DNA from 2 places in the Azorhizobium sp. AG788 genome. Region 2 is predicted to be linked to the other one. Evidence: predicted binding sites of a transcription regulator. Region 2 holds the regulator's gene; the other holds the start of a gene.
What was found. The regulator LexA, encoded in region 2, represses DNA repair genes until DNA is damaged. The targets are predictions, from matches to a motif close to TGTTCNNNNTGTGTTCNG.
Positions count from the first base shown of each region.

Region 1: a site for LexA is predicted at 1,801-1,818, ahead of DFO45_RS08675 (PA0069 family radical SAM protein). Genes of this name have one in related genera too.

Region 1 covers NZ_SOBM01000003.1:194,118-197,884, reverse strand. The annotation lists gene DFO45_RS08680 (VOC family protein) at 1-420, opposite strand, end outside; gene DFO45_RS08675 (PA0069 family radical SAM protein) at 428-1,777, opposite strand; gene DFO45_RS08670 (aa3-type cytochrome c oxidase subunit IV) at 1,952-2,104, shown strand; gene DFO45_RS08665 (Re/Si-specific NAD(P)(+) transhydrogenase subunit alpha) at 2,134-3,285, shown strand; gene DFO45_RS08660 (proton-translocating transhydrogenase family protein) at 3,282-3,737, shown strand; gene DFO45_RS08655 (NAD(P)(+) transhydrogenase (Re/Si-specific) subunit beta) at 3,748-3,767, shown strand, end outside.
Region 2 covers NZ_SOBM01000002.1:267,697-271,463, reverse strand. The annotation lists gene glp (gephyrin-like molybdotransferase Glp) at 1-1,051, shown strand, start outside; gene lexA (transcriptional repressor LexA) at 1,189-1,899, shown strand; gene DFO45_RS05265 (ComEC/Rec2 family competence protein) at 1,967-3,767, opposite strand, start outside.

The DNA of each region.
Region 1 (3,767 bases), on a different contig from region 2:
GGGACGCCCGTCCGAATCCAGTGGCCAGAACGGATTGTGAGCCACTTCCCACAGATGGCCGTCTGGATCGGCGAAATAGCCGGAATAGCCGCCCCAGAAGGCCCGCTGGGCGGGCTTTACGATTTCCGCGCCGAGGCGCGCCGCATGGGCGAGGGCGGCATCGACGCTCGCCTCGTCCGGCACGTTGAAGGCGAGCGTTGCTGCCGCCCGTCCCGTGCCCGCTTTGGCGTCAAGGCCCGCGTCCGCGGCGAGTGCCGCGCGCGGGAACAGGGACAAGGCGACGCCGCCCGCCTGAAAGAAGGACACACCCGTTGTGGCATGCTCCCGCCGCTCCAGCCCCATGGCCGTATAGAAGGCGGTGGCGCGCGCGAGATCGGCGACGCCGAGCGTGACGAGATGGAGCGCGAAGGCGGGGAGCATCGGGACCTCAGTCGAAAAGCGAGAGCTGCTGGCCGGCCTGAACCGGGCGGCGGAAATGGGCGGTGGAGAGCTTGTGGCTGCGGGCATTGAGCCCGAGGCGCTTGGCGGCGATCTCGAAGCGGCGGCCGAGCGTCCAGGCATAGGGGCCGTCGCCCCGCCCGCGTTTGCCGAAGGTCGAATCATAATCCTTCCCGCCGTGCATCTCCCGCACCAGCGCCATCACATGGCGGGCCTTGTCGGGAAAATGCGTCACCAGCCACTCCTTGAAGAGATCGGCTATCTCCAGCGGCAGGCGCAGGGTGACATAGCCGGCTTCCGTCGCGCCGGCGAACTTCGCCGCATCGAGGATGCGTTCGATTTCGCTGTCGTTGAGCGCGGGAATGAGCGGGGCGGAGAGGACGGCGGTGGGAATGCCGGCCTCCGACAGGCGCTGGATGGTGGCGAGCCTCCGGTGCGGTGCCGCGGCCCGCGGCTCCATGAGGCGGGCGAGATGCGGGTCCAGCGTGGTGACGGAAATGGCCACCTTGGCGAGCCCCTTCTCGGCCATGGGGGCGAGGATGTCGATGTCCCGCGCCACCAGCGCCGACTTGGTGACGATGGCGACCGGATGGCCGAAGTCGCTCAGCACCTGGAGGATGCGACGGGTGATCTCGTGCTGGCGCTCGATGGGCTGGTAGGGGTCCGTATTGGTGCCCATGGCGATGGTGCGCGGCTGGTAGCGCGGCTGCGCCAGCTCGCGCGCCAGCAACTCGGGCGCATCGGGCTTCACGAACAGCTTTGTCTCGAAATCGAGGCCAGCGGAGAGGCCCTGATAGGCGTGGGTGGGCCGCGCGAAGCAATAGATGCAGCCATGCTCGCAGCCGCGATAGGCATTGATGGAGCGGTCGAAGCCGATGTCCGGGGACTGGTTGCGGGTGATGACGGTGCGCGCCCGCTCCTCGGTGACCTGCGTGCGGAAGGGGGGCAGCTCGTCCAGCGACTGCCATCCGTCGTCGAAGAGCACGCGGGCGGCTGGCTCGAAGCGGCCCGCGGCATTGGAGAGCGCGCCGCGCCCGCGACGTGCCGTCTCGTCCACCTGCGTTCCGCCCTCGCCGGCGGCCGCGTCCTGCGCCGCCGCGCGCGGCGTGGGCATGGGGCGGTCGCGCTCTTCCGCGAGCCGGCCCATGATGCGCGCGCCCCTCGAGGTGCGGGGCTCCTCCCCGGCGGGCTCGCCCAGGCTTCTGCGGGCCTTGGCGAGCGCTTCGGCGCTGTGACGTCGCGCCGCATCCAGCCGTTCGCGCGCCGCCGACCAGCGGTCGTCCGGCAGGGCGGCAAAGTCCGGGGCGGAGGAGGGGGAAGAGTCGCGATGCAATTCCATGCTTGGAATCCTACGTCCAAGTTAGGAACAAAACAAGAACAAACTTCCCGGTAGAGGAGCGCGTTTTGCGCTTGATCAGGCGCTTGACTGGTATATTGTCCACCACCGCAAAGTTGCCACAAGAGCCCTCATCCGCTAAAGGGCCTAATCCACCATCCGCCAGGGGGGGATCCGATGTCCGAGCACGGTGCGATCGAATACGCGACTGCTGACGGCAATGATTATGCCGAGCACAAGCGGACCTACGAGCTTTTCACCGCGCTGACCAAATGGGGCACGGTCGCCGTCGCCGCCCTGATGGTCATCATGTGGTTCACTCTCCTCTGAGCGCTGCTCGGAACTCGTAGAGGTTTCAGATGAAAATCGCTGTACCCGCCGAGGTTGATCTCGGCGAGCCGAGGGTTGCTGCGACCCCGGATACGGTCAAGCGCCTGATCGGCCTTGGCGCGGAGGTGGCTGTCCAGTCGGGCGCCGGCCTCGCCTCGGGTATTCCCGATGCCGATTATCAGGCCGTTGGCGCGACCATTGCCGCCACCGCCGGCGACGCGGTGAGCGGAGCTGACGTTGTGCTCAAGGTGCGCCGTCCCACGGTGGAAGAGATCGCCGGCTACAAGAGCGGCGCCCTCGTCATCGGCATCATGGATCCCTATGGCAACGAGGCGGCTCTGGCCGAGCTCGCCAAGGCCGGTCTGTCCACCTTCGCCATGGAGCTGATGCCGCGCATCACCCGCGCGCAGGTGATGGACGTGCTGTCCTCGCAGGCGAATCTCGCCGGCTATCGCGCCGTGATCGACGCCTCGGCCGAGTTCGGCCGCGCCCTGCCCATGATGATGACCGCCGCCGGCACCGTTCCGGCCGCCAAGGTCTTCGTGATGGGCGCCGGCGTCGCCGGCCTTCAGGCCATCGCCACCGCCCGCCGCCTCGGCGCGGTCGTCACCGCCACCGACGTGCGTCCCGCCGCCAAGGAGCAGGTGGAATCCCTCGGCGCCAAGTTCGTCGCCGTGGAGGACGAGGAGTTCAAGCAGGCCGAGACGGCGGCGGGCTACGCCAAGCCCATGTCCGCCGAATATCAGGCCAAGCAGGCGGCCCTCGTCGCCGAGCACATCAAGAAGCAGGACATCGTCATCACCACGGCGCTGATCCCCGGCCGGCCCGCGCCGCGTCTGGTCTCCGCCGCCATGGTGGCCTCCATGAAGCCCGGCTCCGTGATCGTCGACCTCGCGGTCGAGCGCGGCGGCAATGTGGAAGGCGCGGTGCCCGGCGAGGTCGCGGACGTGAACGGCGTGAAGATCGTCGGCCACCTCAACGTGCCCGGCCGCCTCGCTGCCTCGTCCTCGCAGCTTTATGCCAAGAACCTCTTCGCCTTCCTCGAGACCCTCGTGGACAAGCAGGCGAAGGCGCTGGCGGTGAAGTGGGACGACGAGCTGGTCAAGGCCACCCTGCTCACCCGCGACGGCGCCGTGGTGCATCCGAATTTCGCCCCCAAGGTTGAGGGAGCTGCCCAATGAACCCCATCACCGCTCAGGCCGCGGCTGATTCCGCCGCCCAGGCGAAGGCTGCCGCCGAGATCGCCCGGCAGGCCGCGGACGCCGCCCAGCTCTATGCCGATCAGGCCGCCGCCGCCGTCGGCGCGGTCGCCCATGCGGCCACCGGCGGGGCCATCGACCCCTTCGTGTTCCGTCTGTCCATCTTCGTGCTGGCGGTGTTCGTCGGCTATTACGTGGTGTGGTCGGTCACCCCGGCGCTCCACACCCCCCTCATGTCGGTCACCAACGCCATCTCGTCGGTGATCGTGGTCGGTGCGCTGCTGGCGGTGGGTGTCTCCACCGTTGGCGACCCAGGCCACACCTGGTGGGCGCGCGGCTTCGGCTTCATCGCGCTAATCTTTGCATCGGTGAACATCTTCGGCGGCTTCCTCGTGACCAGCCGGATGCTCGCCATGTACCAGAAGAAGAAGTGAGGGCGCACCGATGACTGCCAATCTGGCCGC
Region 2 (3,767 bases):
CGGCTATGCCTTCGCCTATCCCGAGACGCTGGACATCCCGCTGACCCTGAAGGTGGTGGGCGAATCGGCCGCTGGCCGCGCCTTCGACGGCGCCGTGGGGCCGGGAGAAGCCACGCGTATCTTCACCGGCGGCGTCGTGCCGCCCGGCGCGGACACCGTGGTCATCCAGGAGAACACCACGCGGGACGGCGACAGCGTCACCATCACCGTGCCGCTCGCCAAGGGCCGCAATGTGCGCAAGGCGGGCTTTGATTTCGCCGCCGGCACCGCCCTCTTGCCGGCCGGCCGGCGGCTGAATGCTCGCGACGTGATGCTCGCTGCAGCCGCCGATCACGCCATCCTGCCGCTGGCCCGCCGCCCGCGGGTGGGAATCATCCAGACGGGAGACGAGCTGGTCTATCCCGGACAGGCCACCGGCCTCCTTTCGGAGGTGGTGGTGTCCAACGTCTATGGTCTTGCGGCGCTCGCGCGCGAAGCGGGCGCGGAGGTGATCGACCTCGGCCTCGTGCGCGACGGCATGGACGAGACCCGCGCCGCCATAAGCCGCGCCCGTGACCTCGGCATCGATGTGCTCGTTTCCTCTGGCGGCGCCTCCGTGGGCGAGCATGATCTGATGGCCCCGGCACTGAAGGCCGAGGGCATCGCGCTCGCCGTGCACAAGATCGCCTTGCGCCCCGGCAAGCCGCTGATGTTCGGCGCCGGCGGCAACATGCGGGCCCTCGGCCTGCCGGGCAATCCGGTCTCGGCCTATGTCTGCGCCGTGCTCTTCCTGCTGCCCATCCTGCGCCGGATGCAGGGCGAGGATGCCCCGCTGATGGCGACGCGCCCGGCGCGGCTCGGCACCGCCATGCCGGCCAATGACACGCGCATGGATTTCGTGCGGGCGCGGCTGCGTTTCGAGGACGGGCAAGCCATTGCCCATCCTCTGACCAATCAGGACAGCAGCATGCTCTCGGCTCTCGCGAGCGCCGACTGCCTGCTGATTCGCCCCGCTCATGCGCCCGAGGCAAAGGTGGGCGACCCGTGCGAAATCATTCCGCTCAACGCCTGAGACCGGCGTTTACCCGATGTTGAGGCTTGTGGAACAAACAAGAAACAGGTACATAATGTTCCTGATTTGTTTCGCAGGGCGCGGAGCGGATCGTCTCCCGGTCCGATGGGCCTGGTCGCAAGGGGCGGAACCACACGATGCTCACCCGCAAGCAGTATGATCTTCTGCGCTTCATCCATGAGCGCCTGAAGGAAACGGGCGTGCCTCCCTCCTTCGACGAGATGAAGGAAGCATTGGATCTGCGCTCCAAGTCCGGCATCCATCGCCTCATCACGGCCCTTGAAGAACGCGGCTTCATTCGCCGCCTGCCGAACCGCGCGCGGGCGCTGGAGGTGGTGCGCCTGCCGGATAGCGCGGCGCCGGGTCTCGCGGCCGCCCGCAGCGGCGGGCGCGGCTTCTCACCCAGCGTGATCGAGGGCAGCCTCGGGCGCGTGCGCCCGGTGGTGGATGACGAGGAACCAGCCGCCGTGGTGGCCGTGCCCGTCATGGGCCGCATTGCGGCCGGCTCGCCCATCTCGGCCATCCAGACCCGCAGCAACACGCTGAACCTGCCCCCCGAAATGCTCGGCACGGGGGAGCATTTCGCCCTTGAGGTGCGCGGCGACAGCATGATCGAGGCCGGCATTCTCGACGGCGACACGGTGCTCATCCGCAAGTGCGACACGGCCGACACCGGCGACATCATCGTGGCGCTGGTGGATGACGAGGAAGCCACCCTCAAGCGCCTGCGCCGCAAGGGCGCCTCCATCGCCCTTGAGGCCGCCAATCCCGCCTATGAAACGCGCATCTTCGGCCCCGACCGCGTGCGCATCCAGGGGCGGCTCGTGGGGCTCATCCGCCGGTACTGAGGGCGCGTTCGGAAGCGCGGTTTCCGAGAGACGGATTGTTTTGGGACAGTGAGATGCAGCGGGACCATCAGGGTTCCTCCTGCGCATCGTCCGCGCTTCGGCGGCCGGCTGTCTCCGTATCGACGACGGGCATCGGCAGATCCGGGAGCACTGGCATCCAGGGCCGCTGAACGCCGACAGGGCGCGTCGGAACAGTTCGCCAGTGCACAGCGAAGGACTGGCGGATTTGCGCCTGAGAAGGCGCTTGGGTCATGGCGCTCCGCGCCGATTGTCGAGGGGCCCTCTCCGTGGGCGTGTGCGGCTGAGCTGACGGAGCGATGGACTTCTGCCTACCCACGGTTGGCTCCTCCTCCACATGTGCGCGCCTGATTGCCCCGGCATCTGCCGTTGGCGGCATCGGCGGCGCTGAGGACATCGGGCGTATCCCGGATTGGGTGCCTCCGTTCCTTGCCGCCCTTATCTCTCGCGCCTTGGCCCAGCGGGCCTGCTGATCGCGCCAGAGCGAGGCCCGGTGATCGGCCGCCATGCGGCGCGGACGCGTGGCCGGCGGGGCCGGCGGCGGACCATCCGGTTCGGCTTGCGCCGATGCGGGTCTCACCTCGGAAGACGAAGCGTCTGTTTCGGACGGCGTTTCAGGACGGAGCTCGGGCGCGGCTTTAGCCTGCACGCTGTTGCCGGATGCAGCCTGTGGCAGCTCCACGGCCGCTGGTGCGGCCTCTCCCATCGCCGGCGGAGGTTCACCCGCGACCCGATGCGGGGTGGCTATCTCCCCTGCCGCCTGCCCCGGTCGATGAAAGAGCGCCAGCGTCCCCGTGCGGCTCATGTCCTGCGGCGTGAACAGGCGGGCGGCGCAGGCCGAAATGTTCTCGGTCGAAGGGACCTCCGCCGTCACCACGAGGCTCGCTTCCCCGCACGCGGCCGGAAGAGCCTCGGCCTTGCGAACCAATACGATCTTCGTGCCGTCCGGGAGCGGCGCCATACAGCGGCGGGCATCGCAGGCAAAGCCCTGCGCCAGATCGGGCGCCTCCGCCGTGCGCGGATCGGCTTCCTTGCTGAGCCACTGCTCCGCCACCAGCCGCGAACTGCGCGCGCCCGCGATGCTCAGGCGCCCATCGCCGCCGCGCACGGCAACGGTCTGGCCGTTGGCGGCAATCAGCACGTCCGGCCGGGGTGGCGCGCCCAGGAGCAGGAGCGCCGCGACGACGCAGGGCACGGCGGCAAGGCGCAGAAGCCCCCGCAGCAGGCAGAGCGCCAGCAAAGCGAGTGTCGCGAAGGCGGCAGTGCCCGCCCCAACCCAATCGGTGCGCATGTCGGCACCGGGCAGGGCCGCAACCACGTCCGACACCTTCACCATGATGTCGATGCCGAGGCCCATCACCGGCCAGGCGATGAAATCCCAGCCGAACGGCAGGAGAAGCACCCCGAGCAGGCCGAAGGGCATGACGAGGAACTCCACCGCCGGCATGGCCGCGAGGTTGGAGAGGAGGCCCATGATGCCCAGGCGCTGGAAATGCAGCGCCGCATAGGGCGCCGTCGCAGCCCCGGCGACCACGGAGGTCATGGAGAGGGCGGCCAAGAACAGGCCCATGCGCGCCAGCGCCCGCAGCACGAGCGGGCCGGCCGCCAGCCGGCCGCGCAGCCCGGTCCATTGCTCGTAGGCCGCCACCAGCGCCAGCGTCGCGGCGAAGGACATCTGCGTGCCGGGCTCCAGCAAGGATTCGGGGCCGAACGCCAGCACCAGAACCGCCGCTACCGCGACCGTGCGCAGAGTGAGCGCCGCTCGCCCCGCGATCACGCCCACCAGCACGATGGCGAGCATCCAGAAGGAGCGCTGGGCCGGCCAGTCATTCCCGGAGAGCAGGAGATAG